2 regions of the Pseudoalteromonas sp. SG44-1 genome follow, and region 2 is predicted to be linked to the other one. Evidence: predicted binding sites of a transcription regulator. Region 2 holds the regulator's gene; the other holds the start of a gene.

Region 1 (15,354 bases), on a different contig from region 2:
ATAGGCATCCATCATTTGTTCTGCGGTGATCACTTCAATCTGATTAGGATAAGTATCGAGGCGATAATGTTCAGCAACCCGCGCTATTTCGTCTTGGTATTGTTGTAGTAATTCAAATGTCCAATCTGGCCCATCGCTCATTCGTTTATTGGTCATATAAATACCTCGCTGTACAGCCTAGGCTGCCCCTTGGTGTTGACGGCTCTTCTTGAATAACTCACGGAAAATAGGGTAAATATCTTCAACATTGCGTATATGTTGAATAGCAAAGTTATTATGAGTTTGACAAATATTTTGATACTCACGCCATAGGCTCTGATGGGCGCGGGTAGTGATCTCAATATAAGCGTAATAGCGAATGGTACTGAGCAACTTGTTGCGTAAGATCTCTGAGCATTGGGGAGAGTCATCTGCCCAATTGTCGCCATCAGAGGCTTGTGCTGCATACACATTCCACTCGCCAGCGTTATAACGCTCGGTAATTATCTCATTCATTAACTTCAGTGCGCTGGAGACAATTGTGCCGCCAGTTTCTTGGGAATAGAAAAACTCCTGTTCGTCGACCTCTTTGGCTTGGGTATGATGGCGAATATACACCACTTCAATGTCTTTATAACTGCGGGTCAAAAATTGATAAAGCAAAATATAAAAACGTTTTGCCATATCTTTGGTTGCTTGATCCATCGAGCCCGACACATCCATAATACAAAACATCACCGCTTTACTAGTTGGATGAGGCTGTTTTTCATAGTTACGAAAACGCAAATCGTAATTATCAATAAAGGGCACTGCACTGATGCGTTTTTGTAATGCGGCGATTTCTTGCTCCATTAATGCAATAGCAGCTATATCTGGTTCAGGCTCAGCCATTAATAGGCAAAGCTGTGCTTCAAGCTCTGCTAATTGACGCTTTTTACCCGCGCTCATCGCAACACGCCTTGCAAGTGAGCCCTGAAGTGAACGCACAATATCAATATTACTCGGCATACCATCACTACAAAAACCAGCACGATGAGTTTTCATTTGCACGAGTTTGTCTAACTGGTTTTGCTGTAAATTTGGCAGCTCTAAGTCTTCAAACAGTAAGTCTAGATACTCATCTTTAGAAATCGAGAAGACAAAGTCATCTTCGCCTTCACCAGAGTCACTCGCTTCACCTTCGCCGGCTCCACCACCTTGGCCACCTTGCGGGCGTTTAATTTTATCACCGGTTGAGAACTGATCGTTACCAGGATGAATTTGTTCTCTATCGCCCCCTTTACCTTGATGAAAAGTAGGTTCACCGATATCCCGTTGCGGAATTGAAATACTCTCACCGCTACTGGAATCAGTGACACTGCGTTTATTTATTGCATCTGACACCGCTTCTTTGATCTGTTTTTTATAGCGCCTGATAAAGCGTTGACGATTTAACGTGCTCTTATTCTTACCGTTCAGGCGACGGTCTATAAAATGCGCCATAAAGACCCCCTAAAAATACACAGCTGCGTGTTATTGCGATTTACGCACGCGTAAATACCACTCTGATAACAAACGAACTTGCTTTTGGGTATATCCTTTTTCCACCATACGATTGACAAAATCTTCATGTTTTTTCTGATCTTCTGCGGATGTTTTCGCATTGAAAGAAATAACGGGTAATAGTTCTTCAGTATTGGAGAACATTTTTTTCTCAATCACAGTGCGCAGTTTTTCATAGCTGGTCCACAATGGATTTTTACCGTTGTTGTGCGCCCGTGCACGCAATACAAAATTAACGATTTCGTTACGGAAATCTTTTGGATTTGAAATGCCGGCTGGTTTTTCAATTTTTTCAAGTTCGGCATTTAATGCTTCGCGGTTGAATAGCTGGCCGGTATCAGGGTCGCGATACTCTTGGTCTTGGATCCAAAAATCAGCATAAGTGACATAGCGGTCAAAAATGTTTTGCCCGTACTCAGAGTAGGACTCTAAATAAGCTGTTTGCAGTTCTTTACCAATAAACTCAACATACTGCGGGATTAAATAGCCTTTCAAGTGGCTTAAGTAGCGTTCTTCAACGTCGGCAGAGAATTGCTCTCGTTCAATTTGTTGCTCTAATACATAAAATAAATGCACTGGGTTTGCCGCTACCTCAAGTGTGTCAAAGTTAAACACGCGCGATAAAATTTTAAATGCAAACCGAGTTGATAGTCCGGTCATGCCTTCATCAACACCGGCATAATCTCGATACTCTTGATACGATTTAGCTTTAGGATCGGTGTCTTTCAAGCTTTCGCCGTCATATACCCGCATTTTTGAGTAGATACTGGAATTTTCGGGATCTTTTAACCGTGATAGCGTGGTAAATTTTGCCAATGTTTCCAGTGTGCCTGGCGCGCAAGGAGCATTATATAATTCACTATGTTCCAATAGCTTGTCGTAGATTTTTACCTCTTCAGATGCACGTAAACAATACGGCACTTTGACGATGTAAACACGGTCTAAAAAGGCTTCATTGTTCTTGTTGTTTTTAAAGGTCTGCCATTCTGATTCGTTTGAATGAGCCAAAATCATGCCATTAAAGGGCAGTGCACTAATACCTTCGGTGCCATTATAATTTCCCTCTTGCGTGGCTGTTAAAAGCGGATGCAATACTTTGATTGGCGCTTTAAACATCTCAACAAATTCCATTAACCCTTGATTTGCAAGACATAATGAACCGGAATAAGCATAAGCATCAGCATCGTTTTGAGCAAAATGTTCTAGTTTGCGAATATCAACTTTACCGACTAAAGCGGAAATATCTTGGTTGTTTTCATCCCCAGGTTCAGTTTTTGCAATAGCAATTTGATTTAAAATAGAGGGGTAGCGTTTTACCACTTTAAACTGGCTAATATCACCATTAAATTCAGATAAGCGCTTAGTGGCCCAGGGTGACATAATGGTTTTTAAGTAACGGGGCTTTATTCCGTATTCTTTTGCCATCAGCTCAGCATCTTCATTAGGATCAAAAAGCGCCAACGGGTGGTCATTGACCGGTGAGCCTTTAATTGAGTAAATAGGCACTTGTTGCATTAAATATTTTAGCTTTTCGGCAATCGATGATTTACCACCGCCTACAGGCCCAAGTAGATAAAGCACTTGTTTACACTCTTCAAGGCCTTGCGCAGCATGTTTTAGGTATGAAACGATTTGTTCAATTGCATCCTCCATACCGTAAAAATCATTAAAGGCAGGGTAACGTGCTACTACTCTGTTTGAAAATAATCGACTTAACCGTGCATCCTTTGAAGTATCGATCATTTTTGGCTCACCAATGGCCGCTAATAATCGCTCTGGTGCACTGGCATAAGCCGACTTATCAGTTTTACAAATCTCTAAGAACTCAGCGATACTATACTCTTCTTCTTGTGCCGCTTCGTATCGTGCTTGGTAATGCTCAAAAATACTCATGGAAACCTCCGAAAAACCTGCTTAAACTAGGTGCTTACAAATTAAAAAAGAAGCAAAGGTTATTTAAAGCTTAGTCACGAATTTGATTTTTTGTGCAATAAAATTAAAAATTTATGTTAGAAAACAAAAAAGACGCCGGAGCGTCTTTTAAATTGGGCTTGCTCAGAACGAGCAATCAATTATGCGAAGTTAGCGTTCGCGAATTCCCAGTTAACAAGCGACCAGAATGCTTTTAAGTAGTCTGGACGAACGTTACGGAAATCAATGTAGTAAGCATGTTCCCACAGGTCCACAGTCAGTATCGGTGTTACACCGTCTTGAGTTAGTGGCGTTGCAGCGTTAGAAGTATTAACGATGTCTAAAGAACCATCAGCTAATTTAACTAACCATGTCCAGCTTGAACCAAAGTTGTTTACTGCTTTATCATCAAAAGCTGCTTGGAATGCTTCAAAAGAACCCCATTTAGCATTGATAGCATCTGCAACAGCGCCTGTTGCTTCGCCACCGCCATTTGGAGATAGGCTGTTCCAGTAAAAAGTATGGTTCCAGATCTGTGCTGCATTGTTAAATACGCCACCTTCAGAAGAACATACGATTTCTTCAAGTGATTTACCTTCAAATTCAGTACCTGGGATTAAACCGTTAAGTTTAGTCACATAAGTATTGTGGTGCTTGCCGTGGTGAAACTCTAATGTTTCTTGTGAAATATGTGGCTCAAGTGCGTTAATTGCATATGGTAGTGACGGTAGTTCAAATGCCATTTTTTATCTCCATCTTCTTTTGGTTGATAGTTCAAATAGTAATAGTTAATGCCTGTTCAAACAGGGTAGTTACCTATACCAAATGAGATTATAGTGTTACTATAATTGTTGAGTATTTTACTCAAGTTTTAGCAAACAGCAATGCCAAACAGCAGTGCAAATGCAAGACTATTTCGATTGCGGCTTTATTTGCCCACTTTAAGATACATATATGAGGCTTAATGAAAATTTTTCAAGCCTTAATATGTTCAGCTATCGTCACTTTTGAGGTTGTAGATGGAAACCATTGATAAAATTAAACAGCAAATTTCTGAAAATCCAATTATCCTTTATATGAAAGGATCGCCTAAATTACCAAATTGTGGTTTTTCTTCACAAGCATCTCAAGCATTAATGTCATGCGGTGAACCGTTTGCCTATGTTGATATTTTACTAAATCCTGATATCCGAGCTGAATTACCAGCATATGCCAATTGGCCAACATTTCCACAACTGTGGGTTGATGGCGAATTAATTGGTGGTTGTGACATTATCATTGAAATGTTTCAACGTGGTGAATTACAACCACTGATCACCGAAACAGCAGCTAAATATAAAGAAGCTGGCGCTGAATAACGTTTATCAGCAAATCAACAAAAAGCCGCTTAATTGCGGCTTTTTTGTGATTGTTTGTTAGGACCGTGGGGCAGAATAACATGAACACTAAGCCCGCCGTGCTTACGATTGTGTAAGCTAATTTGACCATGATGCGCTTCGACTATTTCACGGCACAATGCTAACCCCAAACCACTACCAGCGACTTTAGTTGAATAAAATGGGATTAATGCATTGGCCATCACTTGCTCACTCATACCTTTACCTTGGTCGTTTACGCTGATATGTGTGCCTTTAATATTCTGTGTAACAGTGACACTTATATGTTCGCTTGCAGAGCCTGATTCGTGAGCATTTTTTATTAAGTTGATCAGTAGCTGCTCGACTTGAGTCGGATCAGCCAGTGTATGCACGTCATTACTTATATCGAGCATAAAACACCATTGATTTTGCAGTTGTGTGAGCAACACTTGCCAATTAATTGCGCTTGGCTGAGGAGTGGGCAGTTTGGCAAATTTGCCATAGCCTTGTACAAAGTCGTTTAAATGTTTGATGCGTTCAGAAATGGTAGCAAACACGCGGCTAAGTCTGGGTTCGTCTACTTTTTCACTGAGTAACTGGCCGCTGTGCAGCATTGACGACATGGGACCCAGAGAGTTATTAAGTTCGTGACTAATGATCCGAATGACCTTTTTCCACACCTCCACTTCTTGACGGCTAAGTTCGCGGGTGAGTTGTTTAAAGACATATAAGTAATGGTATTGATTGTTAAGTAATAACTTACCGGTTGATAAATGCCACGCTTGAGATTCTTGGTCTTCAGTATCTAGCGTAAATAAACCATCACTACCGCGCGTTAAAGCATTGTTTAACTGTGGATGAGCATTTTCAAGCAGGTGTGCAAACTGACTCCCTTCAAGCGCTGTTTTGGCATTAAAAAGGTCTCGGGCACTGTAGTTACTATAAACAATAAAGCCTTTATCATTTTTTAAAATAACGGCTTGGGGAGAGCTTTGTAGCACTTTATCAAGCATCAGCTCGCGCTGATAGAGCCATTGTTTCTCTTGGCGTAATTGCTTTGCAGTTTGATTATACAATTGACACAAGCGGCCTAATTCATCGTTACCGTTATAAGCTAGTAAGGTGGCTAATTCACCGTCTTTAAAATTAAGCAAACCAGTTTCAAGTGAGTGTATGCCTTGCACCAGAGTGCGGCTGAGCCGAAAAGATAAATAACTTGCCAGCAGTGATGTGAGCAGCGTTGTTATTAGTAGTGAAGGCCAGCTTAAATGGGTTAACCAGCAGATGAGCCAAACAGGAATAAGTGCAGAGATGTTACATATCAGCACTATTTTACGAGTGAGAGACAGTGCCGGTTTATTTTTTTCCATTAGTAATCAATCTCAAATTTCTGCAAACGGCGGTATAGTGCTTGACGACTTAAACCAAACTGTCTGGCAACTTTTGCGATCACTCCTTGGTGCTGACGCATAGCTTGTTCTAGTTCTACTCTACTGGGTTCTTGTTTAGCAAAGTTAGTGTGCAGCGGTTGCGATTGTAGAGCAAAATCATCGAGGGTAATGTCGCCATTAGGTTTGAGTACGGCTGCGCGTTTACAGGCATTTTCTAGCTCACGAACGTTGCCGGGCCAATTGTGCGCGAGTAATCCTTGCTCTGTTGTAAGCGATAATTCGCGCTCGCCTAAGAAGTGTTTAGCAAGCGCTAAAATGTCATCTGGTCTTTGCGCTAAACTGGGTAAATTTAGCTCAATCACGTTGAGGCGATAATATAAGTCTTCTCTAAATCGACCTGCATGAATAGCCGCTTTTAAATCTTCATTGGTAGCTGAAATAACCCGAACATTTACTTTTTGTGTTTTTGTTGAACCGAGTCGTTCAAACTCACCAGTTTGTAACACGCGCAGTAGTTTCATTTGCCCTGATAATGGCAGGTTACCAATTTCATCTAAAAACAGCGTACCACCATTAGCGGCCTCAAAGCGACCAATTCGCTGTTTGGTGATGCCAGTATAAGCACCCGCTTCAGCGCCAAATAATTCGGCTTCAATTAAATCATGGGGCAGGGCTGCGGCATTGATGGTCAAAAACGGGGCATGGTTTAAGTGAGAATTGGCTTGAATAATTTGTGCAATGCGTTCTTTACCACTGCCATTTGCACCTGTTATTAGCACAGAGACATCTGACTTAGCGACTTGTATTGCCATATTGAGAATTTTTTCCATGGTGGTACTTTGATACACTAAACCAACTAGGTTGGCATCGGCTAAACTTGATGTTCGCTCTTGCTGGTGGCGCGCATACATTACATTTTGTTGTTTTGCTTGGCCAAGTTCGATTAAGTTATTAACACAGGTGAGGAGCTTGCTATCGTCCCATGGTTTAGGTAAGTAATCAGCGGCGCCGGCTTTGACTAGCTCTATGGCGCTGGCCAGTTCAGTCCACGCGGTGATCAAAATAATCGGTAAGTGCGGGTTGAGAGCTCTTAGTTGATAAAACAACGCTTTACCTTCTTCGCCAGAGGTGGTGTCATTGCTAAAATTCATATCTTGAATAACCAGCGCGATACGTTGGTATTGCACTATTTGTAAGGCTTCAAGCTGCGTTTTTGCAGTCACAACCTGATAGTCATGAATTTCTAACAGTAATGACAAGGCTTCTAATATGGCAGGGTTGTCATCGACAATAAGTATTTTTTCCATGTGAATTTAATCGCTGTTTTTGTTATCTTTATTTCAAAATGCTACACGGTATTAAACCAGTGTAGCATAGGTTGGGAGCTGCTTTATATTGTTCGCGTGGCGATACTCGGTGATATGTTGGCGGCACGTTTTGCAGGGCCAAACACGGCAAGTAAGCTCATAACAAACACCATAATGGCAGTGCCTGCGATATAGCTCGGTGGCAGTGCGGCAATTGAAAAGTGCTGCATTAACAATTGCCCAAGTAATAAAGCTGCGATACAACCTAAGATTAAACCAACACCACAGATCATCGCATTTTCAACTAAAAAATAGTAAATAATAGCTGATTTTCTGGCACCTAATGCACGGCGAGTGCCAATTTGTTTAGTGCGTTTGCTGATATTAAATAAAGTTAAGCCAAAGATACCTAGTGCGGTGACTAATACTAAAATAGTGATCAGCACAATCAGCATACGCATCATGAGTTTATCTGCAGCAACATATTGATTTTTGAGTTCATCTAGACCTTTTATATTATTGATCACCCGTTTGCTGTAATTTTTTAGCATCAGGTTTTCAACTTCTTTCATCACTGCATCACGTTGGTCTGGTTTGGTTCTAACCACAAATTGGGCAAGACTCTTTGCATTAATATATGGGATGAATGCAAGATTATCTGGGCGGCTGTCTTTAAGCCATGGGCTCATCATTTTTTCAACTACACCAATAACTTTCAAAGGCGTTTCACCAAAATAAATGGTTTGACCTAAACCATTTCCTTTAGGAAATAACTCATTGAGTAAGGTTTGTGAAACGATTGTAACACTCGGTCGTTTATCAACGTTATTTGTTACTAATACTTCATCTTCGCTAAAATTTCTACCCATAACTAGGTTTACACCGTAAGTGTTGATCCCATGATCATCAATAAAAAAATAAGCAGTTCTTACCGACAGGCCTTCTTGCGGGGCTGGTTTTAAACTAAAATCAGATGCGCTACCACCTCCAGATAAAGGAATGCTACTGCTCATTGCAGCATCAATGACTTCTGGTAAGGACCTTAGCATAGTTTCATCAAGCTCAATCTGCTGATTTATATCAACATCTTGTCCAAAGGTCATCACGTTGAATTTAAAAATATCGTGTTCAGGGTAGCCAGTGTCTTGATTTAAAAAAGCGACTCTATCTTGGATAATAAATGCCGCATTACTAACGATTGCTGTGGTTATGGCAATTTGAATTAAGAGTAATATTGCCCCGACTTTTGAGCGGCAAAGAGCATGAAATATAGGTTTGATTTCTAACATAATAAGGCTCCTTATTGGCTCTTGAGGTAAATTGCAGGGTTGGTTTTACACACTAACCAAGCAGGATAAAGTCCGGCTACGATGCAGGTTGTTATAGCGATAATAGGTGCACTGAGTAACATGGTGATATCCATGGTGGCTAAGCTTTCATAGTAACTGTAGCTTTGTCGCACAGCGAGTAAACCAACTTGTGCTATCACAATACCAAGCAAGCCACCTAAAGCCCCAAGCATGGCTACTTCAACTAGATGCTGTAAAAAAACTTGTCGTTTACTGGCTCCTAGTGCTCGGCGCACACCTACCTCCGGTGCCCGACGCAAAAACTTAGCGAGCAATAAACCAAGGATATTGGCTAAGCACACAGCTAAAAACATAAAGCTTAAGCCGACCAATATTTTGTTGTCTTCACTAACCACATTGTTGTATTGCATCCATTGGTTTACATCGCGTAGTTTGTATTCAAGTACTTTACGCTTAAAACGTCCTAATTTTTGTTGTTCTTGCATATAAGCTAATAAATAGTCTGCGTATGCTTGTTTTTGTTTGGCGTCAGATAATAGTGCCCAAAATTGGATCCAAACTTTTTCTGACTGCAGCTTGTCAGCAAATGTTCGCGTGTTTTCATGTTTCCACCCATTGGTATTACCCCACGTTACTACTTCATTAGCCTTAACTAAACTAAAAGGTAGGAATAATTCTTCGGGTTCATTAAATGCGCCATTGTTTAAATCGTAATATTTAGTCGTTAGCTGCCAATGTGCGATAACCCCGACAACTTCATAACTGAGATCATCCAGATAAATCACCTTACCTACAGAGTTTTTACCTGCAAATAATTTGTCATTGAGCTTTTCGCTGATCACCACCACGGATGCCGCTGTCTGTTCTTGTTGCGAAGACCAGCTTCCACCATAAATAAATGATAAATTAAATAGGCTAAAAAAATCGGGAGTGGTTAAACGTGCTTCACCTATAAATGGTTTAATGATGTCTGAATCTATATGCACCGAAAATCCAGAGCGCATCATGGCAATTTTATGCTCAGGTATTGGCGCATTCTGTAAATTAACCGCATCTTGATAGGTCAGTTGTGACGGCAGGTTATCTTTAGTCCACCACGTATGGCCTTCATCCATGGTTTGTAATTGCACAGTATAAAGTTGATTGCTTTTTTCGGGAATAGGATCCGCCGACATCATATGATAAACGCTTAAACTGGTCATGGTTACACCAATCCCAATAGCAATGGCTAGCACCATTAACATGCTTACCAGTGGTGTGCGCTTAAAACTACGCCAACTTAAATCGAGGTAATGTAATAGCATAAGTTACGCTCCAGCCACATTTTTTAGGTTTTGCGCGCCTTGATACAAGGTAAAGTCGGCAAGTTGACCATCAACCACTTGAATATTACGAGGTGCTCTGCGGGCAAGTTCTGGGTCATGAGTCACCATAATGATGGTCGCGCCGTCACGGTTAATTTGCTCCAGCAATTCCATCACTTGACGTGCCATTAAGCTGTCTAGGTTACCTGTTGGTTCATCGGCTAATAAAAAGCGCGGCTCACCGGCGAGGGCGCGGGCAATCGCTACCCGTTGCTGTTGACCACCTGATAACTGTTGCGGCAAATGTTTAGCGCGTGAAGCTAGACCTACTTGTTCTAAGCACTGTTCAATACGACGTTTACGCTCGCTTGCTTTAATACCTCGGTAGCGCAGTGGCACTTCAATGTTTTCATATAAATTTAAATCAGGGATCAGGTTGAAGCCTTGGAAAATAAAACCAATTTTTTGATTGCGACAATCCGCTCGTTGATTGTCGTTCAGTTTGCCAACATTAATACCATCGAGCAGATATTCACCACTGCTAAAAGGTTCTAACATGCCTGCGATATTTAAAAAGGTGGTTTTCCCGGAGCCACTAGGGCCAGTTACAGCGATAAATTCGCCTTCTTCTACTTGTAAGTTAAAGTCGCGTAATGCATGGGTTTGCACCATTTCTGTTTGATACAGTTTACTAATATTGTTCATTTTAAGCATGAGTTGATCCTTGTAATATGGTTGTTCTTATCTCAGTAATAATGTTGGCGCTTGTTTAAAGTTATCGTAACTGGAGATGATCAGCTGATCGCCTGAGCTAACACCTTGTAGCAATTCTATTGCGTTGATGCTGCTTGCCCCGGTTGTGATATTTACCAGTTGTGCGGTGTCGCCGATAACTTTGTAAACCTGCGTACCACCTTGCTGCATAAACGCACCGCGTTTGATTTGTAAAACGTCATCACGATTTTCTAATAAAATGCGCGCTGTTAATCGCTGGTTTTGGCGAATGCCTTTTAGCTCTTCGTCAAAGCGTACTCGAGTAGTTACTTCACGATTGTTAACTTCCGGCGAAATTGCCGACAACACACCAGTCACTTTTTTTGCCCCGAGTGTGAGCTCAACTTCCATTCCTAAACCGAGTTCGTTGGCGTAACTTTCAGGTACTTGCAGTTGTGCTTCAAAATTACTTAAATCAACCAGCGTCATTAACGGCTGACTTTGGGTAACGGCTTCTTTTTGTTGTACAAGCAGGTTACCAACAATACCGGTGACGCTGGCTTTAATAGTTAAGTTTCTGACTTGACGATTTAAATCATCAACGATCAGTTGTTGGCGAGCGAGATCGCGCTCTGCAGCTTTGAGTTCAAATGCGAGTGTATCTTTAGCAAGTTCAACTTCTTGTTGAGCGTGTTTGTAAGAAAGCTTGGCTCGGGCAAGATCATCAACTGCTTTTTCTAAATCAATTTGGCTGATCAAGTTTTTTTCGATAGAAAGCTTAGCACGGCGATTTTCCCTGTCTGCTGCATTGAGCTCTACTTGGGCGAGATCAAGCGTTTTGGTTAAGCTTAACTTTTGTCGGCGTGCTTCTAAGTGCTTACGTTGTAATTCACCATCAAGGCGGGCTAACACCGATTGTTGCTGTTTTAGTTCATTATTGAGTTCTGGGCTATCGACTAAAGCAATAATGTCATCTTTATTTACTTTATCACCGGCTTTAACTTGTAAATCCACATATCCACGTTCTGGGCTATAAACCTTAGGAGCATTTGCAGCAACAATTTTACCGCTGGCGGCTACATCACGTACTAAACGACTAATATTAACGGTAGCAATCTGTAAAGAAGCCCGCTCAACAGAAATACTACCTTGATTGTTACCCATAAATGCTTGTGCACATAAAGCAAGTACAGCAAGTGATAGCACCAGTACTATTAATGGTTTTTTGTAACTACGTCTTTGCGTAATACTTACATCTTGTCCGCTGGTATCTTTTATCATGAGTGATCCTTAGCTATGTCTATTCTCGCAGTAAGTGATCATCAAGCTCACTACTAAGACAGTGATTGGTGAAACTAAAAATAAACTGAGAATAAACATAAGTTGTGTCCTGTAATTATCTTTTAATGTTTATTCGAATATCATGCCAAAATTTAATGTTATGATTTTAATGAGATAATTATTTATTTTTAAATTATTTGGTGTCCGCGGACATAAATTGTGTCCGCTGCGGACACTTTGCTATGGCGGCTAAGAAGCTGTCGCAGGCGTCAACAGGGTGAGCAAGCTAAAGACTTACTAACTAGCGTAAATTATGCAAAATGTGACTGTTGTGATGATAATTATGCATTAATTAGTGGTTTTAAATTTACCCATAAAAAGACATTGAAAAGAGTATTTACTCTAATGTGCGCTGTGGTATCGACCTTGAACGACAGCAAAGAGATTCAATAAAAAAGAAAGCATTTATTTTCGCTACATAACTCAGTGAATATTTATTCATTTTCACACCGGTTTACGTTAACGTAAACTGCAGGTTTGTGGTACGGTTATTTTACAACTTGTTAAATATGACACCAGTGTCATAAAAAAATAACGGGTAAAATATCGCTAAATGTTAAAAATAGGCATGAAATAAAAAGATTGTGTTGTGGTGAGAAATATTCAAGAATGTGAATATGTATTCAAAGCGCTATTGACTCAATGTACAATTGGCGATAGTTTTGACTGTCTGCTAGCAAACCGTCGAGAAGGTCATTCATAGCTAGTTGTTGTAGCAAGGGGAGGGGTCTATGTTATACGACTCAAAATTAGAAAAAGATAATTGTGGCTTTGGCTTAATAGCCCAAGTTAATGGTCAGGCAAGTCATCGTTTAATTCGTACAGCGATCACTGGCTTAGACCGTATGGAACACCGTGGTGGTATTTCTGCTGATGGTAAAACAGGCGATGGCTGTGGCTTATTATTACAAAAGCCAGATAGCTTTTTTCGTGCTATTGCCGCTGAAAAAAATTGGCACTTGGGTAAAAATTATGCCGTTGGCATGATTTTCCTAAACTCAGATCCAGTACTTGCGCAAGCTGCAAAAGATATATTGAGTGAAGAACTCGAAAAAGAAACCCTCAATATTCAAGGTTGGCGAATTGTGCCAACAGATGAATCATGTTTAGGGCCAATTGCAATCAAGCAGTTACCTAAATTTGAACAGATTTTTGTTAATGCACCAGAAGGCTGGCGCCCAAAAGATTTAGAGCGTCGTTTATACGTTGCGCGCCGTCGTGCTGAAAAGCGTTTAAGCGAAGATGAAGGCTTTTACATTGCCAGCTTGTCTGGGTTAGTAACTATCTACAAAGGCTTAATGATGCCGGTGGATTTGCCTAACTTCTATTTAGATTTAGCCGATATCCGCATGACCAGCGCAATTTGTGTATTTCACCAACGTTTTTCAACTAATACACAACCGCGTTGGCCTTTGGCTCAGCCGTTCCGCTATTTAGCGCACAATGGTGAAATCAACACCATACAAGGTAACCGCCAGTGGGCTCGTGCTCGTTCATATAAGTTTGCATCGCCGCTTATTCCAGATTTGCAATCAGCAGCACCCTTTGTCAATGAAACCGGCTCAGATTCATCAAGCCTAGATAATATGCTTGAGTTGTTTTTAGCTGGTGGCATGGATTTATTCCGTGCTATGCGAATGCTAGTACCACCTGCATGGCAGAAAAACCGTGCGATGGATGATGACTTACGTGCATTTTACGACTTTAACTCTATGCACATGGAACCATGGGATGGCCCTGCTGGTATTGTGATGTCTGATGGGCGCTTTGCCGCGTGTAACTTGGACCGTAATGGTCTGCGTCCTGCACGTTATGTGATCACTCAAGATGGCTTTATTACCCTCGCTTCTGAAGTGGGTATTTGGGATTACACTGCGGATGAAGTGGTTGAGAAAGGCCGCGTTGGCCCTGGTGAGCTATTAGTTATTGATACTCAGTTAGGTAAAATTTGGCACTCAGACGAAATTGATCGCGATCTTAAATCTCGCCATCCATACAAAGCATGGCTTGAGGCCAATGTTAAGCGCTTAACGCCGTTTGAGCAGTTATCAGAGCAAGATGCGGGTAACCGTTCATTTGATGATGAAACGTTACTGAAATACCAAAAAATGTTTGGTTACACCAATGAAGAACTTGATAGCGTTATTCGCGTGATGGGTGAAATTGGCCAAGAAGCAACCGGTTCAATGGGAGATGACACGCCATTTGCAGTGCTTTCTGAAGGTAACCGTTCATTGTTTGATTACTTCCGTCAAAAGTTTGCTCAGGTCACGAATCCGCCAATCGATCCACTGCGTGAAAACCATGTAATGTCGCTGGCGACCTGTATCGGTAGTGAGCAAAACGTGTTTAATGAGACGACCGGGCACGCTAAGCGCCTACAGTTTGATACGCCAATCCTAATGTATGCAGACATGCAACAATTATTGAGCGCTGATCAGGCTCATTACAGCTATTGCAAAATCGATATCACCTACAGCAAAGAAGAAGGCCTTGGTGATGCAGTAATCCGTATTTGTGACGAAGCGCAAGAAAAAGCAGCTGGTGGCTGTGTCATGTTGTTTTTGAGTGACCGTAATTTTGATGAGAATAAATTACCAATTCCTGCCGCTATGGCTGTTGGAGCGGTACAAAAGCGTTTAGTTGATAACAATTTACGTTGTGAATCAAATATCATCATTGAAACAGGTAGTGTCCGTGACGCGCATCAATTTGCGGTATTAATTGGTTTTGGTGCAACGGCAATTTACCCGTACTTAGCATATGAATCACTGGTTGCGATGAGCGACTCTAAAGTGATCAACAAGAGCTATTGCCAAGTTACGCTTGCTTATCGTAATGCAATCAACAAAGGCTTGTACAAGATCATGTCAAAAATGGGCATTAGTACCGTGGCATCGTATCGTTGTTCAATGTTGTTTGAAGCAGTTGGTTTGTCGGATGCAATTGTTGATACCTGTTTTAATGGTGTGGCAAGTCGCATTAAAGGCGCGTGTTTTACTGATTTTGATGATGACCAACGCAAGTTACATACTTTGGCATTAAGTAAACGTAAATTACTCAGCCATGGCGGCTTATTAAAGTATGTGCATGACGGCGAGTATCACGCGTACAACCCAGACGTCATTCAAACGTTACAAAAAGCGGTGCGCTCAGGCGAATATTCTGATTACAGCGTATACGCAGATCTTGTTAAT
Region 2 (15,354 bases):
ATTAGCTCAATTGAATGAGTTGTTGATAGAGCAACAAAAAACTCATTAAGTAATTCACATATAATAGGAGCGCCTCATGTGGGGTAAAATTTTAGGTGCCTGCTTTGGCTTTATGTTTGGGCGTATTATAGGCTTATTTATAGGCTTATACCTGGGCCATATGTTTGACAAGAGTTTAAAGCAGAACTTTGATAAAGCCGGCGGCTTTTCAAGCTTATTTAAAGGCGATGATGATATTAATCAGCGCCAAGCGTTATTTTTTACCAGCTGTTTTGGAGTAATGGGGCACATTGCTAAGTCAAATGGCCGCGTAAGCGAAACCCACATCCGTGCTGCCAGTTTATTTATGGATGAAATGGGACTCACTGGTGATGATCGCAAAGAGGCACAAGATGCGTTTAAAACGGGAAAAGACGCTGATTTTTCATTAAAAGAAACTGTTTTCGATTTTAAAGAGCGTTTTGCTCGTCGCCATGATTTATTACAACTGTTTTTAGAAATTCAAATCCAAATGGCGTTTTCTGATGGGGTGTTAGCTGCGCAAGAAAAGGAGCTACTCCAAGAGGTAAGTAAGTTATTAGGGATCTCTAAAACTCACTTTGCATTTGTACTTAAACGTTACCAAGCTGAATTTTCATTTCGTCAGCAACAACAACGCTATCAACAGCAGCAACAACGTCAACAAGGGCAAAGCAGCAGTTATCGTGAAGGCTCAGGGCATCATGTACCGCCAAATAGTGGCATGAGCCGTACTCAAGCGCTGGCTTTGCTGGGGCTAAATAATGAGGCGAGTGAACGAGAAGTAAAAGTAGCGTACCGTAAATTAATGGCGCAGCACCATCCTGATAAATTAGTTTCTCAAGGTTTACCTAAACATATGATGGAACTGGCAGTCAAGAAAAGCCAAGATATTCAAGCCGCTTACGAATATTTAAAAAAGGCGGCGTAAAAACCCGTCTACTTCTTTGGTCAAGCGCTCATGTTGCTCAGGCTCAGAGCGCAAACCAAACAGCTCACGTTGGCGGTAATCATATTTACTGTGACGTTTAACCCAGCGTTTTCTATCCGCCACACTCAGCAGTAAGTCCGGGTTATCTATGTTGTAGTAAATATCCAATAACGGCGGGCTAATAGTCGATATAATCGCGTTAAGTTGTTGGTTACGTTTACTGTTTGGTAAATAACTGCTAAGGCTGACAAATGCATCTATGTTGGTATTTGGATATTCGCCATAGTGTTCGAGCAATACTCCCGCAGAGGCACCTTGTGCAATAACAACAATTTTCCCATCTTCATCCAATGCACTTTGATACAACGCATTAAAGCGTGCAATTAAGTTGAGTTTATAATTATCTATTATCGCATTGCTTATATGAGCGATAGCATCAACATGTACAACAGGAGTGGCTGTGTCAGCTGATGGTTCGCCATTGTCTGAACTTGTAGTTTGCTTAGCCGCTGCAGGTTCAGTTGTTTCACTTTCATCCGCAGGTGGCGCTGCCTGCCAATCAATATCGGGTACCGTCATGGCAATTGTGGCATAGCCTAAATCGTTAAGTTGCGTGCGTAAAAAGTTGAGCCCGTTGTTATTGGTAGGTAAGTGTTGCCAATCAGGGATAATCAATACCACACCGCGCTGCTGGGCACTCATGTGTTGGCGATATAAACTTAAAAACTCAGTATCACCAGCGAGTAGCGGTTTTAGTTCATCTTGCGGCATTAGGCGTGATAAATCATTACTGCTGATTGTTGACCATGGTGTGGGTGCAATAAAGTCGGCTGCTTGGGCTGGCATGGCCAAGAAAGTCCCAGAAACCAAACTAATTAATTGCCATACTTTAAACTGTTTGCCGATAGCCATATAAACCACCACGATGAATCAATAAGTTGTTATCGGCGTGTACAGCAAAAAGTTTAGTGTGATTTTAAGCTCGTAATTAAAACTCTGGCTCAGCTTCAAAAGTCATAATTTGTGCTGTTCCCGGGTGAGTGAGCCGTAGCATTTGTGCGTGCAATTGCAAGCGCGGGGCAGCAGCCAGTGCATCAGGGTGAGCATAGAGCCTATCGCCTAAAATAGGGTGTCCCAATGACAACATATGCACACGTAATTGATGTGAGCGTCCGGTAATAGGGGTAAGTTCCACACGAGTGGCGTGCAGCTCATGCTCCAGTACAGTGTAATGAGTTAAAGAGGGCTTCCCCTTGTCATGATCAACCATTTGCTTAGGGCGGTTTGGCCAATCACAGATCAGCGGCAAATTGACTGATCCCGTTAATGGCTCTAGTTTACCGTACACTCGTGCAACATAGCGCTTTGCAGTTTGGCGTTCTTGAAACTGCATACTTAAATGACGATGAGCCGCTTTATGCATTGCTAAACAAATAATTCCAGAGGTTGCCATATCTAAGCGGTGAACTATTTTTGCCGTAGGAAAAACACGGTTAACGCGAGCTATCAAACAATCGGCGTGTTTAGGATCTTTTCCCGGCACAGTCAAAAGTTCACTGGGCTTGTTGACGATCAGTAAATCATCATCTTGAAATAAAATGGTTAAATACGGATCTAATGGAGGATTGTAGTTAATTAACACGGCCGACCTCAATGATTTATGAGCGCGCTATTTTAGAGAAGTCATCGCTTATACACAATCAATAACGTATTAGATTAGACGCGAGAGTATTAATGAGCGAGTTAATTGGCAAGTAGTAGTTAAGCAGAGGGTATTTTTGGGCAAAAGAAAAGCGCGAACTATCGCTAGTCGCGCTTGCGGAATCTTCTAATTTTTTGCATCCTGCAATTGAACTTAATCAACTCCTAAACTTTACTAATCCATGTGATCACACTGTTACTTATTCGTTCTGCGTGATATAGGCTATCCGTGCCTCTGTCCTATGTGCTTCCTTTTTATCCTTTTTGGTAATCTCTATTACCGGTCCTTTACGCATCGTCCTGATGCTATCCCTTAGTTAACAGTTCCATTGTGATACCCTTCAGGGCCTGTCCATCTGTCCGCTTTTATAACATCCTGTCTAACAACTCTCTTGCGAGCCCTGTTGTTATTCCTTTTCGCATCATCTTGACGCTGTCCGTATATTTACTATCCTTAGTGCTACTCATCCTGAGCCTGTCCGTGAATCCATTTTTTCCTAACGTAACCTTTAATTCGAGGTTTATGAGTAATCATTCCTTGTCCGTTTACTCATTTAAGCGTCACTGCTTAACCGATGAAGTAAGTATAGAGAGTATCTGCAAACAAAATAGGCTAAAAATAGTAACGAAAATACAGTCATTATTTTGAAATTTAATAATAGTTATTATATTTCATGTGGTTAGTTTATTTTTAGACTTTTTTTATGATGCTTTATACTCAATAGCTGTCATAACCGTGAGATATATCGCACAAGTGATTTCCATTATGGGCGTGGTTGCCTTTAATAGTGGATGTAATTGTAGTGTTGCTTAGACGATTTCTAATCGTATATGGTTTAAGTTTATTGCATATATCCCTTAAATGATTAAAAACCAATATCTATTAAGGCGCTTTGTAATTCTTTAAAATAAATGCGACTTGCCGATAAATAAGCGGCTATGAATTGTGGGGAAATTGCTCAACAAGACACGTTTGAGCCGCTATTTAGCGCTTCAAGCTCAAAGGTAGTTGCAGAATTTCTTGGTCAGGGCATATACTTAGGTGCAGATGTATTAACAGCAACTGAATATAGTAATGCTTACGGGGGCTGAGTCATTAGTTACTTATCGTCGAGTAAAGCAAGTTGGGTAACTTTATGTTCGCCCATACCATCTTGAGTTAATACCTTTTCAATCACAAGGCTGTAGTGCAAATACGGTGACTATTTTAAATCATCGTTTTGTTGTTCTGCATTTTGTGTATAAGGTTATGCTCGATGGACAATAAATTGAAGTTGCTGCTTAGTTGGGCCAATCATTTTAGCAAATGAGTAGGTGACAATAAAAATAACACCACACACGGTTAACTTTTTCGCAGATTAAGTGTTTTAGTATTTTTAATTTCATTAAAAACGCCGTGTATGAGACTTTGAGTTAAGGAAATACCATGGCGCAAGCGCAATCTGGAATTTGTGCTGAAGCAAACTTGCACGGTTTACATTTGTTTTTTAATGTATTTGATGGCCACGATGAGTCATTACGCAAAAAATTAAAATACGTTAGCGCTATCCAAGATGAGTTTTCAGATCAGTTTTCTGAATCGATGCTCTCCAGCCTAGTTGCTGTGGGGGCACAGTACTGGCCGCACATTCTGCCTGAATTTCTGCCTAGTGAATTACAGAGCTTTCCTAATATTACTCATAATGATCATATTATGGGGGCTCAGCCTTTTGATTTATTTGTCCAAATTCGTTCCGATAGGGAAGATGTAAACCATTTATTTGCTTTGCAAATTCTCAAGTTATTTGCCCCCGATGTTGAATTGGTTGAGCAAGTGCGAAACTTTCGATTTTTAGATGGTCGCGATTTTAACGGTTTTATACTCGGTGGTGACACTCCTCATGGTCGCCAAAAGCGCATCACAGCGTTAATCAATAACCCCAACCATTTTGAAGATCAAGGCAGTTACGTACATATACAGCGCTATAAGCATGATTTAAGTGTGTGGCAAAACCTACCACTGAGTGAGCAAGAACAAATAATGGGACGCACTCGCTTAGATAATACCTTGATTATGCCAGCGACTGAAAATAGTCATGCTGTACGCACTGAGTTAAAAGATGAGCAAGGGCAACCACTGCAATTAAATCAAAACATGCCTTATGGTGACGTTTACGAACAGGGTATATTAGCGATTAGTTATGCAGCACAGGGAAATGCATTTGAGCAAGTATTACGAAGTCGATTAGGTGATGGCGATTGCTACGATCATTGGCTTGATTTTACTCAAGCCGATATGGGGTCTGCGTTTTTTGCCCCATCAATTAACTTTTTAAAGCAGCTGTAAAAAGTTTGAATCGGTAGACTTATACCGTATCAAATAAAATACGCACGCGTTCAAGAGTTACATCAATTTCAGATACTTTAGCTGGAGCGATAAAAATAGTATCGTCACCAGCAATGGTGCCTAGTACGCCATCTGCTTTACCTAATGAATCTAATAGTCGAGCAATTAATTGTGCAGCTCCTGGGCTGGTTCGAATAATGATCATCATTTCGTTATGCATTATATCAATCACTAACTGACGTAATGGGCTTTTCGCTGTAGGTACGCCCATTTCAGCAGGCAAACAATAGACCATTTCTTGTTTGGCATTACGAGTGCGTACCGCGCCAAACTTGCTTAACATCCGCGACACCTTACTTTGACTAATATTATCAAAGCCTTGCTCTTTTAGGGCGTCAACAATCTCACCTTGTGAACCAAAGTTTTCTTCTTTTAAAAGTGCCTTAAAGGCCTTTACTAATGCTTCTTGTTTATCTTGTGGTTGCATATTATAGGTTCTTATTCATAAGTGATGCGCTAATTGTACACAATATTGCATACTTATGCAGTAGTTGTTTGCTTTTGCGATGGATTTTAGTGCTGTAAACCAGCAAGTTTACAACTATGGTCTAAATTATATGTGAAATAAGCAGGATAAATTTGTCTTTAGTCGTTAATTTCATTATCTTTAGAGCCACAAATATTTCCTACCTCAAATTACGGAGAATTCCAATGAAAGTTGCTGTATTAGGTGCTGCTGGCGGTATCGGCCAAGCGTTGTCTTTATTATTAAAAACAGGCTTACCAGCTGGTTCTGAATTATCACTTTATGATGTTGCTCCAGTTGTTCCTGGTGTTGCTGTTGATCTTTCTCATATCCCAACAGACGTTAAAGTTGCAGGCTTTGGTGTTGATGCACTAGATCAAGCGTTAACTGGTTGTGATATCGTTCTTATCCCTGCTGGTATGCCACGTAAGCCTGGTATGGACCGCGCTGATTTATTTAATGTTAATGCTGGTATTATTAAAACATTAGCAGAAGGTATTGTTGCTAACTGTCCAAAAGCATTAGTGGGTATTATCACTAACCCAGTAAATGGCACAGTGCCAATTGTTGCGGAAGTATTCAAAAAAGCAGGTACTTACGACGCGAAACGTGTTTTCGGTATTACCACTCTTGATGTGATCCGTTCAGAAGCATTTGTAGCTGAGCTTAAAGGTGTTGACGTTGCAACTGTGAAAGTACCAGTAATTGGTGGTCACTCAGGCACAACAATCCTTCCGTTACTATCTCAAGTTGAAGGCGTTACTTTCACTGATGAAGAAGTTGCTGCGCTTACTCCACGTATCCAAAATGCAGGTACTGAAGTAGTAAATGCAAAAGCGGGCGGTGGTTCTGCAACATTATCAATGGGTGCTGCTGCTGCACGTTTTTGTATGTCTTTAGTTAAAGGCTTACAAGGTGAAGACGTTGTAGATTACGCTTACGTTGCTGTTGAAAATGGCGATGCTGCATACTTTGCACACCCAGTACGTTTAGGTAAAAACGGCGTAGAAGAAATTCTTTCTTACGGTGAACTAAGCGCATTTGAAGAGCAAGCTAAAAACGACATGCTTGATACGCTGAAAAAAGACATCCAAGAAGGTGTTGATTTCATCAACGCTTAATTGCTAAGTCGATTGATAAAAAAAGCCTGCATTTGCAGGCTTTTTTATGCTCGAAGGATTTTTATACATTAGGTGTTTATTAGTGATTACGATCAACGGCAATACGAGCCAAGCTAACGAGTGCTTCTTTATACGGTGATTCATCTAATACAGATAAACACGCAATCGCTTTATCAGCTTCTTCATTGGCTTTATTCATCGTAAACTCAAGTGCTTTGGTTTCATTGAGGGCACTTAGAATCGCTTCTAAGTGGTCCATACCATTACTGTGCTCAATGGCATCACGGATCAACTGTACTTGCTCAGCATTACCGTGGCGCATAGCATAAAGTAGTGGCAGGGTAGGTTTGCCTTCGGCCAGATCATCACCGATGTTTTTACCTAACTGCTCAGCATCAGCATTGTAATCAAGCACGTCATCCACTAATTGAAAAGCGGTTCCTAAATGCATACCGTAAAGATTAAGCGCTTGCAGTGTCGAGTCGTCTTTTTCGGTAATAATCGCAGCAAGGCCTGTTGCAGCTTCAAATAATTTAGCTGTTTTAGAATAAATTACCTGCATGTAGCTATCTTCGGTGGTATCAGGGTCGTTACAGTTCATTAATTGCAGCACTTCACCTTCGGCAATCACGTTGGTTGCATCAGCGAGTATTTGCATAACTTGCATTTTACCAATACCAACCATTAGCTGAAATGAGCGGGTGTAGATAAAGTCACCAACAAGTACGCTGGCTGCATTACCAAACTCAGCATTTGCCGTCGGTGTTCCTCTGCGTAAATTTGATTCATCAACGACATCATCATGCAGTAATGTAGCTGTGTGAATAAATTCAACAATAGTTGCTAAAGTAACATGATCTTTGCCTTCATAACCAAGTGCTTTAGCCGCTAAAATAGCCAACATAGGGCGAACACGCTTGCCGCCGCTGTTTACTATATATAAGCCTAGTTGATTGACTAATGCTACATCAGAGCGCATTTGCGCGTAAATTAGTTGATTGACGTCATTCATATCGTTTTCGATTAACGCCTGGATAGCTTTTATATCCATTGATCTCCGAGCCAATTTTAATGGGTATACGGGGCTGATTGTACAACAAAAAACAGCTTTGCTCGACAGTTTGTGACGATTCGCTGAAAAAACACGGTTAAGTAGCTTAATTTAGCCTTAATTAGTAAAGATAACTTTTATATTTGAGAAAATTTACGGTAATTCAACATGGTTGTTTTTTATTCTTAGCGCGTGTTTGTTCGTGGTGTAATTTATTTGTCATGAAACGCTAAAAAGGCTTGGCATAATGCCAATTTAATATAAAATAGGTGAAAATATTGAATCGCCTTCAATGCAGCTATTTTTTATTCATTTAATTAATAAAACAGGCTTGCTAGTTTTTGCACATTAGCGTAAACTTCGCGCCCTATTGAATAATATTTTAGTTGCGTCGATTTGAGGGCGCACAGACGGAGTTAATTATGTACGCGGTTTTCCAAAGTGGTGGTAAACAGCACCGTGTGACTGAAGGTCAAACAATTCGTCTTGAGAAATTAGACGTTGAGACTGGTGCAGCAGTTGAATTTGATTCAGTACTTTTAGTTGCTGATGGTGAGAAAATCGAGATCGGTGTACCGTTCGTAAACGGTGGTAAAATAACAGCTGAGGTTGTTTCACATGGTCGCGGTGAGAAGATTAAGGTTGTTAAATTTAGACGCCGTAAGCATTCTCGTAAGCAAATGGGCCATCGTCAATGGTTCACAGAAGTTAAAATCACTGGCATTAGCGCTTAATTAGAGGTACTTAGAAATGGCACATAAAAAAGCAGCTGGTAGTACTCGTAACGGTCGCGATTCAGAAAGCAAACGCCTTGGTGTTAAGCGTTTTGGTGGCGAATCAGTTCTAGCGGGTAGCATCATTGTTCGTCAACGTGGAACTAAATTCCATGCTGGCACAAACGTAGGTATCGGTAAAGACCACACTATCTTCGCAAAAGCAGATGGTAAAGTTCAGTTTGAACAAAAAGGTCCTTTAAACCGTAAATACGTAAGCATCGTATCTGAGTAATCAGAATCGGTTCTTAAAAAACCCCGCCTTTGCGGGGTTTTTTGTTTTGAAAATAAATATATACCTAAGCCAAGCCTGCAATCAGCTTGGCTTAGGTATATAATAGTGAAATTAACAAGCCAATCCCTAAAGTGAGTAATCATGAAGTTTGTAGATGAAGTAGAAATTCGCGCAGAAGCTGGAGACGGTGGCAGCGGCATCGTATCTTTCCGTCGTGAAAAATATGTCCCAGATGGTGGACCAGACGGCGGTGACGGTGGAGATGGTGGTAGTGTTTATCTACAAGCTGATGAAAACTTAAATACCCTTATCGATTATCAGTTTGAGCGTTTTCATAGAGCTGAACGTGGTACTAATGGCCGCAGTCGTAACTGTACCGGTAAAAAGGCTGATGACTTATATGTGATGGTGCCTGTAGGTACTCGGATCATGGATGTTGATACCCAAGAAGGTCTTGGTGATTTAACTCAACATGGTCAAAGAATTTTGGTTGCAAAAGGCGGTTTCCACGGCTTGGGGAATGCGCGTTTTAAATCAAGTACTAACCGAGCGCCTCGTCAAAAAACATTAGGCACACCGGGTGAAGTACGTAACCTTAAACTAGAGCTATTATTATTAGCTGATGTTGGTTTATTAGGTTTGCCAAATGCAGGTAAGTCTACTTTTATTCGTAGTGTATCGGCAGCGAAACCAAAAGTAGCTGATTACCCATTTACTACGCTGATTCCAAATTTAGGTGTGGTACGTCCAGAAGCAAATAAATCATTTGTTATTGCAGATATTCCAGGGTTAATTGAAGGTGCCTCTGATGGCGCTGGCTTGGGTATTCGCTTCTTGAAACATTTAGAGCGTTGCCGTGTATTACTGCATATTATCGATGTTATGCCTGCCGATGGTTCAAACCCAGTAGATAATGCATTTGCGATCATCAATGAGTTGCACCAGTACAGTCCTAAGCTGGCTGAAAAACCACGTTGGTTAGTATTTAATAAAATAGACTTATTACCTGAAGATGAAGCACAGGCGCTATGTGAGCAAATTGCTGAAGAGTTAGGCGAGACTGAAAATATTTATCATATTTCTGCAATTAATAAGCTAAATACTCAACCATTAATTCATAACATCATGACGCTACTCGATAGCATGCCAAAAGAAAAATTTGTGCCAATTGAAGATGAAGAAGTTGAATTCAAATGGGATACTTATCATAAAGATGCCACTAAGAAGAATGATGACGACGACTGGGATAGTTGGGATGATGACGATTATGACGTTGAAGTTGTCTATGAGCGTTAGACTAAAGTAAATTATTTTAAAAGGAGCTGGTGCTCCTTTTTTCTTGTTTAATAAAAAAGTATTAGGTTTTAATGTGAAGATTTCAATGATTGCAGCTATGGCTAAAAATAGAGTGATTGGCCAAGATAATAATATGCCATGGCATTTACCTGCTGATTTACAGCATTTTAAAGCGGTTACTATGAATAAACCAGTAATTATGGGGCGCAAAACATTTGAGTCAATTGGTCGCCCTTTACCTGGTCGACGCAACATTGTTATTAGCCGAAACACTGACTACACTGCAGCTGGAATTGATGTTGTAGCATCCCCAGAGGCCGCTATTTCATTGGTGTGTGAGTCTGATGAAGTAATGGTGATTGGTGGCGGGAATATATATCAACAATTTTTAAAAAGTGCCGATACACTTTATTTAACGTTTATTGATCTTGATGTTGCAGGAGATACACAGTTTCCTGATTACGAACAATCAGCAAACTGGCAAGTTGTAGAAGAGCTGTATAATCAACCGGATGATAACAATATTTATGGTTATAAATTTGTCACATTGGATAAAGTTAAGTAACATTATTGCGGTTAGGCTTATAGGTTGATACAATATTAAACAACTAGGGTAGTTATAAAGTATTACACAAGGGTCTACAATGATAAAATTATCAACACTCGTTATTGCTGCAGCTGTTATTTCTGGTTCTGTTGCTTTTAGCGCGCCAGTAAAAGCGGATGATCAGTTAGCTGTTTCAATCTGTGAATACATAGCTGCGGACGATAAAAACCGTTTACGTGATAAGTTAAAAAGCTCACGTGTAAAAATTCGTAATATTTATGATGCAGTACAATGTAATGGTCTTAACTTGCTACGTCATGCAGTTGCCAGTAATGCCGTAGATACCGGTGAATATATTGTGAAAAACTTATCTAAAAGCTCTTTAGAAGATGGAGCAGATATAGCATGGGCCGAAGCAAATGGTCATGGCGGTTCTGCATTAATACCAGCAATTAAAGAACGTGCTGGTTTATAAGTTATAATAAATCATTAAAAAAGTCGCGATATCGCGGCTTTTTTGTATCTGAAACAAAAGTTTAACAGATTCGACCTCTATTGTAATTTTATCTGGTAGAATAGGCAGGTTATAAGCAGTTTAAGCAGTGAACAACTATGTTAAGTCCTTTTTATCAGCAACATGCTGATTATGTCTCTATTTCTCGTGAACAAGGGTGTCGTTTCGCAAAGTGCGTTGCTGATGATTACAATCCACTTCATGATAAAGATGCAAAACGTTTTTGTGTGCCTGGAGATTTATTATTTTCATTGGTATTAAGTCGTTATGGCATCAGTGAAAAAATGGAATTTACCTTTGCCGGCATGGTTGATGAGAATACCAAACTCAACTTCCCTGAGGGCGCAGATGAGTTTGATATTACCAGTGGCGATAAAGTCATGCTGAAGGTTAAGCGCGAAGGTATAACTAGCCAGTGCCAAACACTCACCGATAGTCTAATAAAAAATTATGTTGAGTTTTCAGGTACAACTTTTCCGCATGTTATTATTCCACTTATGGGCAATCAAGATGTCATGATCAACCCAGCTCGCCCTATGATTATCTATGAGTCAATGTTGATTAATCTCGATACATTAGAGATCCATGCACCGACGTTAGAATACGCAGAGCCGAGTTTTGAATATACAGGCAAGCGTGGGAAAATCACTTTGCGCTTTAACTTGTTAGAAAATGGTGTAAAAGTCGGCTGTGGTGAAAAGCACATGTTGGTATCAGGTATTCAACAATATTGCCAAGATACGGTGGATGATCTAATTACCTTCTATAACCAACGAAAAGAAACCCTCAAACCAGCTTGAACATTTAGCAAGCTTAGAAAGGCGCTGCAAAGCGCCTTTTTTGTTATTCGCTTTGGGCGTACAATAGCGCCATTATTTGTTACACAAAGCTAAACTTATGTCTGCGACTACTTTCTCTGAGTTAAAACTCGATCCTGTACTGCTTAATGCACTTGAACAAAATCAATATCATACCCCTACGGCGATACAGCTAAAAACTATTCCGCTGATTTTAGCTGGTCATGATGTTATGGGGAGTGCACAAACAGGAACAGGTAAAACAGCTGCTTTTGTATTACCTCTGTTACATAAATTACTTAATACACCAAGTAAAGATGAGCCAGGTACTGCTCGAGTACTTATTTTGACACCAACTCGAGAGCTTGCTCAGCAAGTCTTTGCTAGCTTTGAAAAATACGCGCAAGGTACTGATATTAAAGGCGCGCTTGCTTATGGTGGTGCCAGTATTGGCCCGCAAATTAAAGCCATGAAAGATGCACAAGTTGTAGTGGCAACGCCAGGGCGATTGCTGGATCACATAATCAAAGGCAGCATTAAACTATCTAGTGTTGATTCACTGGTGTTTGATGAAGCAGACCGTATGCTTGATATGGGCTTTATTGACGAAATTAAACGTATATTGCGCCATGTTCCCAGTGATCGTCAGACCTTACTATTTTCAGCGACCTTTGACGATAGTGTATTTGAGCTCAGTAAAAAGTTATTAAAAGATCCAAAACTTGTTGAAGTCAATAAACGTAATTCTGCGGCTGTAGAAGTTGAGCAAATCATTTACGCGGTTGATGAAGACCGTAAACGTGAGCTTGTCTCGCACATGATTGGCATGAAAAACTGGCGCCAAGTACTGATCTTTACTCGCACAAAGCAAATGGCCGATCAACTCGCCAAAGAAATGTGTAAAGATGGCTTAAAAACACAGTCAATTCATGGTGATAAATCTCAAGGTGCACGTGATAGAGCACTGCAAGATTTTAAAGAAGGTACCACTCGTGTACTCGTGGCAACCGATGTTGCAGCTCGGGGTCTAGACATAGCGTCGTTAAAGTATGTGATTAACTTTGAACTACCTTATATAGCTGAGGATTATGTCCACCGTATTGGCCGCACTGGGCGCGCTGGCGAGCAAGGCTTAGCGATGTCATTAGTCAGCCTTGACGAGCAGTGGTTACTTGAAGAAATTGAAGTGTTGCTTGATACTCGTCTAACGCCGCAGTGGTTAGCGGGCTATGAACCGGATCTAAATAAAAAGCCCAAAGATAATCGCAAAAACTCTAATAAGTCGCGAAAAGACCGAGATAAAAAACGTATTACAGGGCAAAGAGCACCTAGTAGACGCCGTAAATAAAAGCTTTCAGTTTTTAGTTATCAGCTGTCAGTAAAGCTCTAGCACGGCGCTAAAACGAGCGCCGTAGCTTTATTGTTTTATATGCTAAATTCAGTAGTCAATAGTATTAATAATAAAGCGCGATATAACTTTACTAAGCTAGAGTGCCCTCTAAAAAGATAAATTTTTAAATTAAAATCGCAGCTAAAGGTTCTTACTTCAATTTAGTGTAGTTATTTCATATGGTTTATCTGCGGATTTTTTCGTAACCATAATAAGCTTAAACCCTTTACCAAATGCATCAATTACCTGCCAGTCAATACGAACTAATGCGTCTTGAACTTTATCAGCATTGAAATCGCCTGTGGCAACAACGTAGTAAAACATCTGATCTGTTTCTGTCTCAACCTTTATTGCTCCACTAATGTCCAATGATGTATTAAACTTTTTATGGTATTCACTTAGTGTTTTACCTCGCCTTTGGCTTTTATCATGTTTATTAACATAAGGGGAAGCTGTAGCAGGAAGATTGCTAATATCCTTTTTATCAAGAATTTCCTGTAAATAACTGACGTTTGAACTTTTAGCTTGGGAGTACTGTTTTAATGCGGCACAGTTCGCTTTCAACATCTGTAACAAATGAAATTCGCTCACTGCTATATCATCAGAAGCGGTTTCTTCTACTTGTTTACAGGTAGAAAAGTGTACATTCTTCTCTGAACGTAAAGTTAAATCATAATTTAATTTAATGCTCTGGTAATCCATCACAATTTCAGATTCTAAACCTGTAAAATAATTAGTAAATAATTTAGGTTTTATTTCATTAGCAGATAATTTTGAGCAGCTAACACAGATAAATATCGATAATACTAATGATAAGTTTTTCACGGTGTCGTTACCTTTATGCTGTTAGCCGCAGATAGCTTTGCTCTTACGTAGTTATTTCTTTCTGCGCTGAGTTGAGGACGATAGCTTTCTTTAGCTGCTTTAATCCAATCTCCAGTTTTGATTGCTTTATCAAACTCAGTAAACTTCGTGACAATTTTTACTGCACCTAAGTTAAAAATCATATCAAATAATGCGACTTGTATATTTTTGTCTAATTTATCAAAATCATCATAATAACCATTAGACTTTTTATATAGAGTAGAAAGCTCTCTGTAAAAAGAATCCATATGTTTGTCTAGTTGGCGTGTAATTTCTACATCTTTAATTATGAGTGTAGTAAATTGCTTATACCATTCAGCTTTATAATTTCTTTTTTGTTTAGCTATTGTTTCAAATTCTTTTTGCTTTTCTAGAGGAGTTGCAGGAGGACCCGGTTGATTGTTAACTACTTTATTCATTGGGAGCAGGGTTGCAGCTTGTTTGTTTTTTATCATATGACCTACGCCTGTGGTTACATAGCCCTGAGAGTCTAGATAAAAGTGATTAATTTTTTCTCATATTTTATAATGTTTTTAATTACTTCTTATTTCACCTGTGGATTTAATGGCATTTAAAATTCCTTTTAATAGTATTACCTAATTAGCATACAAGAATACTTAAAATTACCTAAAAAAACAACAATCATGAACACTAGTTCACTTAAAAATAATGGGCAGGCTCAAGTTTAACTCTATTAAGCAATCTGTTTTTCAGCAAGATTTAATTCCATTGTCGCTTTTAATAAGCGGTAAAGATTAATTGATGCATCAATTTCTTCTTTACGGTTGGTTAAACTTTCAATATTTAACCCCAGTGGCACGTCTAAATGCGCGCAACTTCTTAGTATTAAATCTAAGTTTTCACGGCAAATACGTACAGATTCACTCAGTGGGTTTTGCGAATCAAGCATCCGCCATTTAGTTGCATCAGGTACGGAAATTCCTAACCATTGCATAAACTCTAAGGTTTTTTCACTGCCGCAGGGCGTAAAGGTTAGAATAATACGTTTAGGTTCGATACCTTGAGCTTTACAGCTGCGCGCATAACTGGTGATCAAATCCACGGTTGCTTGCGCGTTATACACAGCTTGTGAGATAAAAAATTTACAGCCTTGCGTGGTTTTTTCAAGTAAGCGTTCATGTTCATTACGTTTACTTGCGTGGCGCTCGGCAATGGTAACGCCTCCTAAAAAGAAGTCTTGAGGCTGTTCGCTTAAGACTTTATAAGCATCAGGCAGGCTTAATTTAATATCCCCGTCAGATGA

The links. The regulator ArgR, encoded in region 2, controls arginine synthesis, uptake and breakdown. The targets are predictions, from matches to a motif close to ANTGAATANNTATTCANT.
Positions count from the first base shown of each region.
Region 1: gltB (glutamate synthase large subunit) is a predicted target of ArgR. The motif match lies at 12,768-12,785, and genes of this name have one in related genera.

Region 1 is NZ_JACJEW010000047.1:9,103-24,456, forward strand. Features, by position in the region: gene H5187_RS17960 (SpoVR family protein) at 1-156, opposite strand, end outside; gene H5187_RS17965 (YeaH/YhbH family protein) at 178-1,461, opposite strand; gene H5187_RS17970 (PrkA family serine protein kinase) at 1,492-3,414, opposite strand; gene H5187_RS17975 (superoxide dismutase) at 3,594-4,175, opposite strand; gene H5187_RS17980 (Grx4 family monothiol glutaredoxin) at 4,452-4,790, shown strand; gene H5187_RS17985 (PAS domain-containing sensor histidine kinase) at 4,820-6,160, opposite strand; gene H5187_RS17990 (sigma-54 dependent transcriptional regulator) at 6,160-7,488, opposite strand; gene H5187_RS17995 (ABC transporter permease) at 7,572-8,777, opposite strand; gene H5187_RS18000 (ABC transporter permease) at 8,789-10,102, opposite strand; gene H5187_RS18005 (ABC transporter ATP-binding protein) at 10,106-10,816, opposite strand; gene H5187_RS18010 (efflux RND transporter periplasmic adaptor subunit) at 10,844-12,097, opposite strand; gene gltB (glutamate synthase large subunit) at 12,889-15,354, shown strand, end outside.
Region 2 is NZ_JACJEW010000006.1:121,155-136,508, forward strand. Features, by position in the region: gene murU (N-acetylmuramate alpha-1-phosphate uridylyltransferase MurU) at 1-49, shown strand, start outside; gene djlA (co-chaperone DjlA) at 77-949, shown strand; gene H5187_RS04650 (DUF3530 family protein) at 932-1,861, opposite strand; gene rluA (bifunctional tRNA pseudouridine(32) synthase/23S rRNA pseudouridine(746) synthase RluA) at 1,938-2,591, opposite strand; gene H5187_RS04660 (Dyp-type peroxidase) at 4,077-4,976, shown strand; gene argR (transcriptional regulator ArgR) at 4,996-5,463, opposite strand; gene mdh (malate dehydrogenase) at 5,688-6,623, shown strand; gene ispB (octaprenyl diphosphate synthase) at 6,703-7,674, opposite strand; gene rplU (50S ribosomal protein L21) at 8,097-8,408, shown strand; gene rpmA (50S ribosomal protein L27) at 8,425-8,682, shown strand; gene cgtA (Obg family GTPase CgtA) at 8,824-9,978, shown strand; gene folA (type 3 dihydrofolate reductase) at 10,052-10,543, shown strand; gene H5187_RS04700 (DUF3718 domain-containing protein) at 10,623-11,000, shown strand; gene H5187_RS04705 (DUF3581 family protein) at 11,138-11,839, shown strand; gene H5187_RS04710 (DEAD/DEAH box helicase) at 11,937-13,184, shown strand; gene H5187_RS04715 (hypothetical protein) at 13,383-14,051, opposite strand; gene H5187_RS04720 (hypothetical protein) at 14,048-14,545, opposite strand; gene H5187_RS04725 (methylenetetrahydrofolate reductase) at 14,785-15,354, opposite strand, start outside.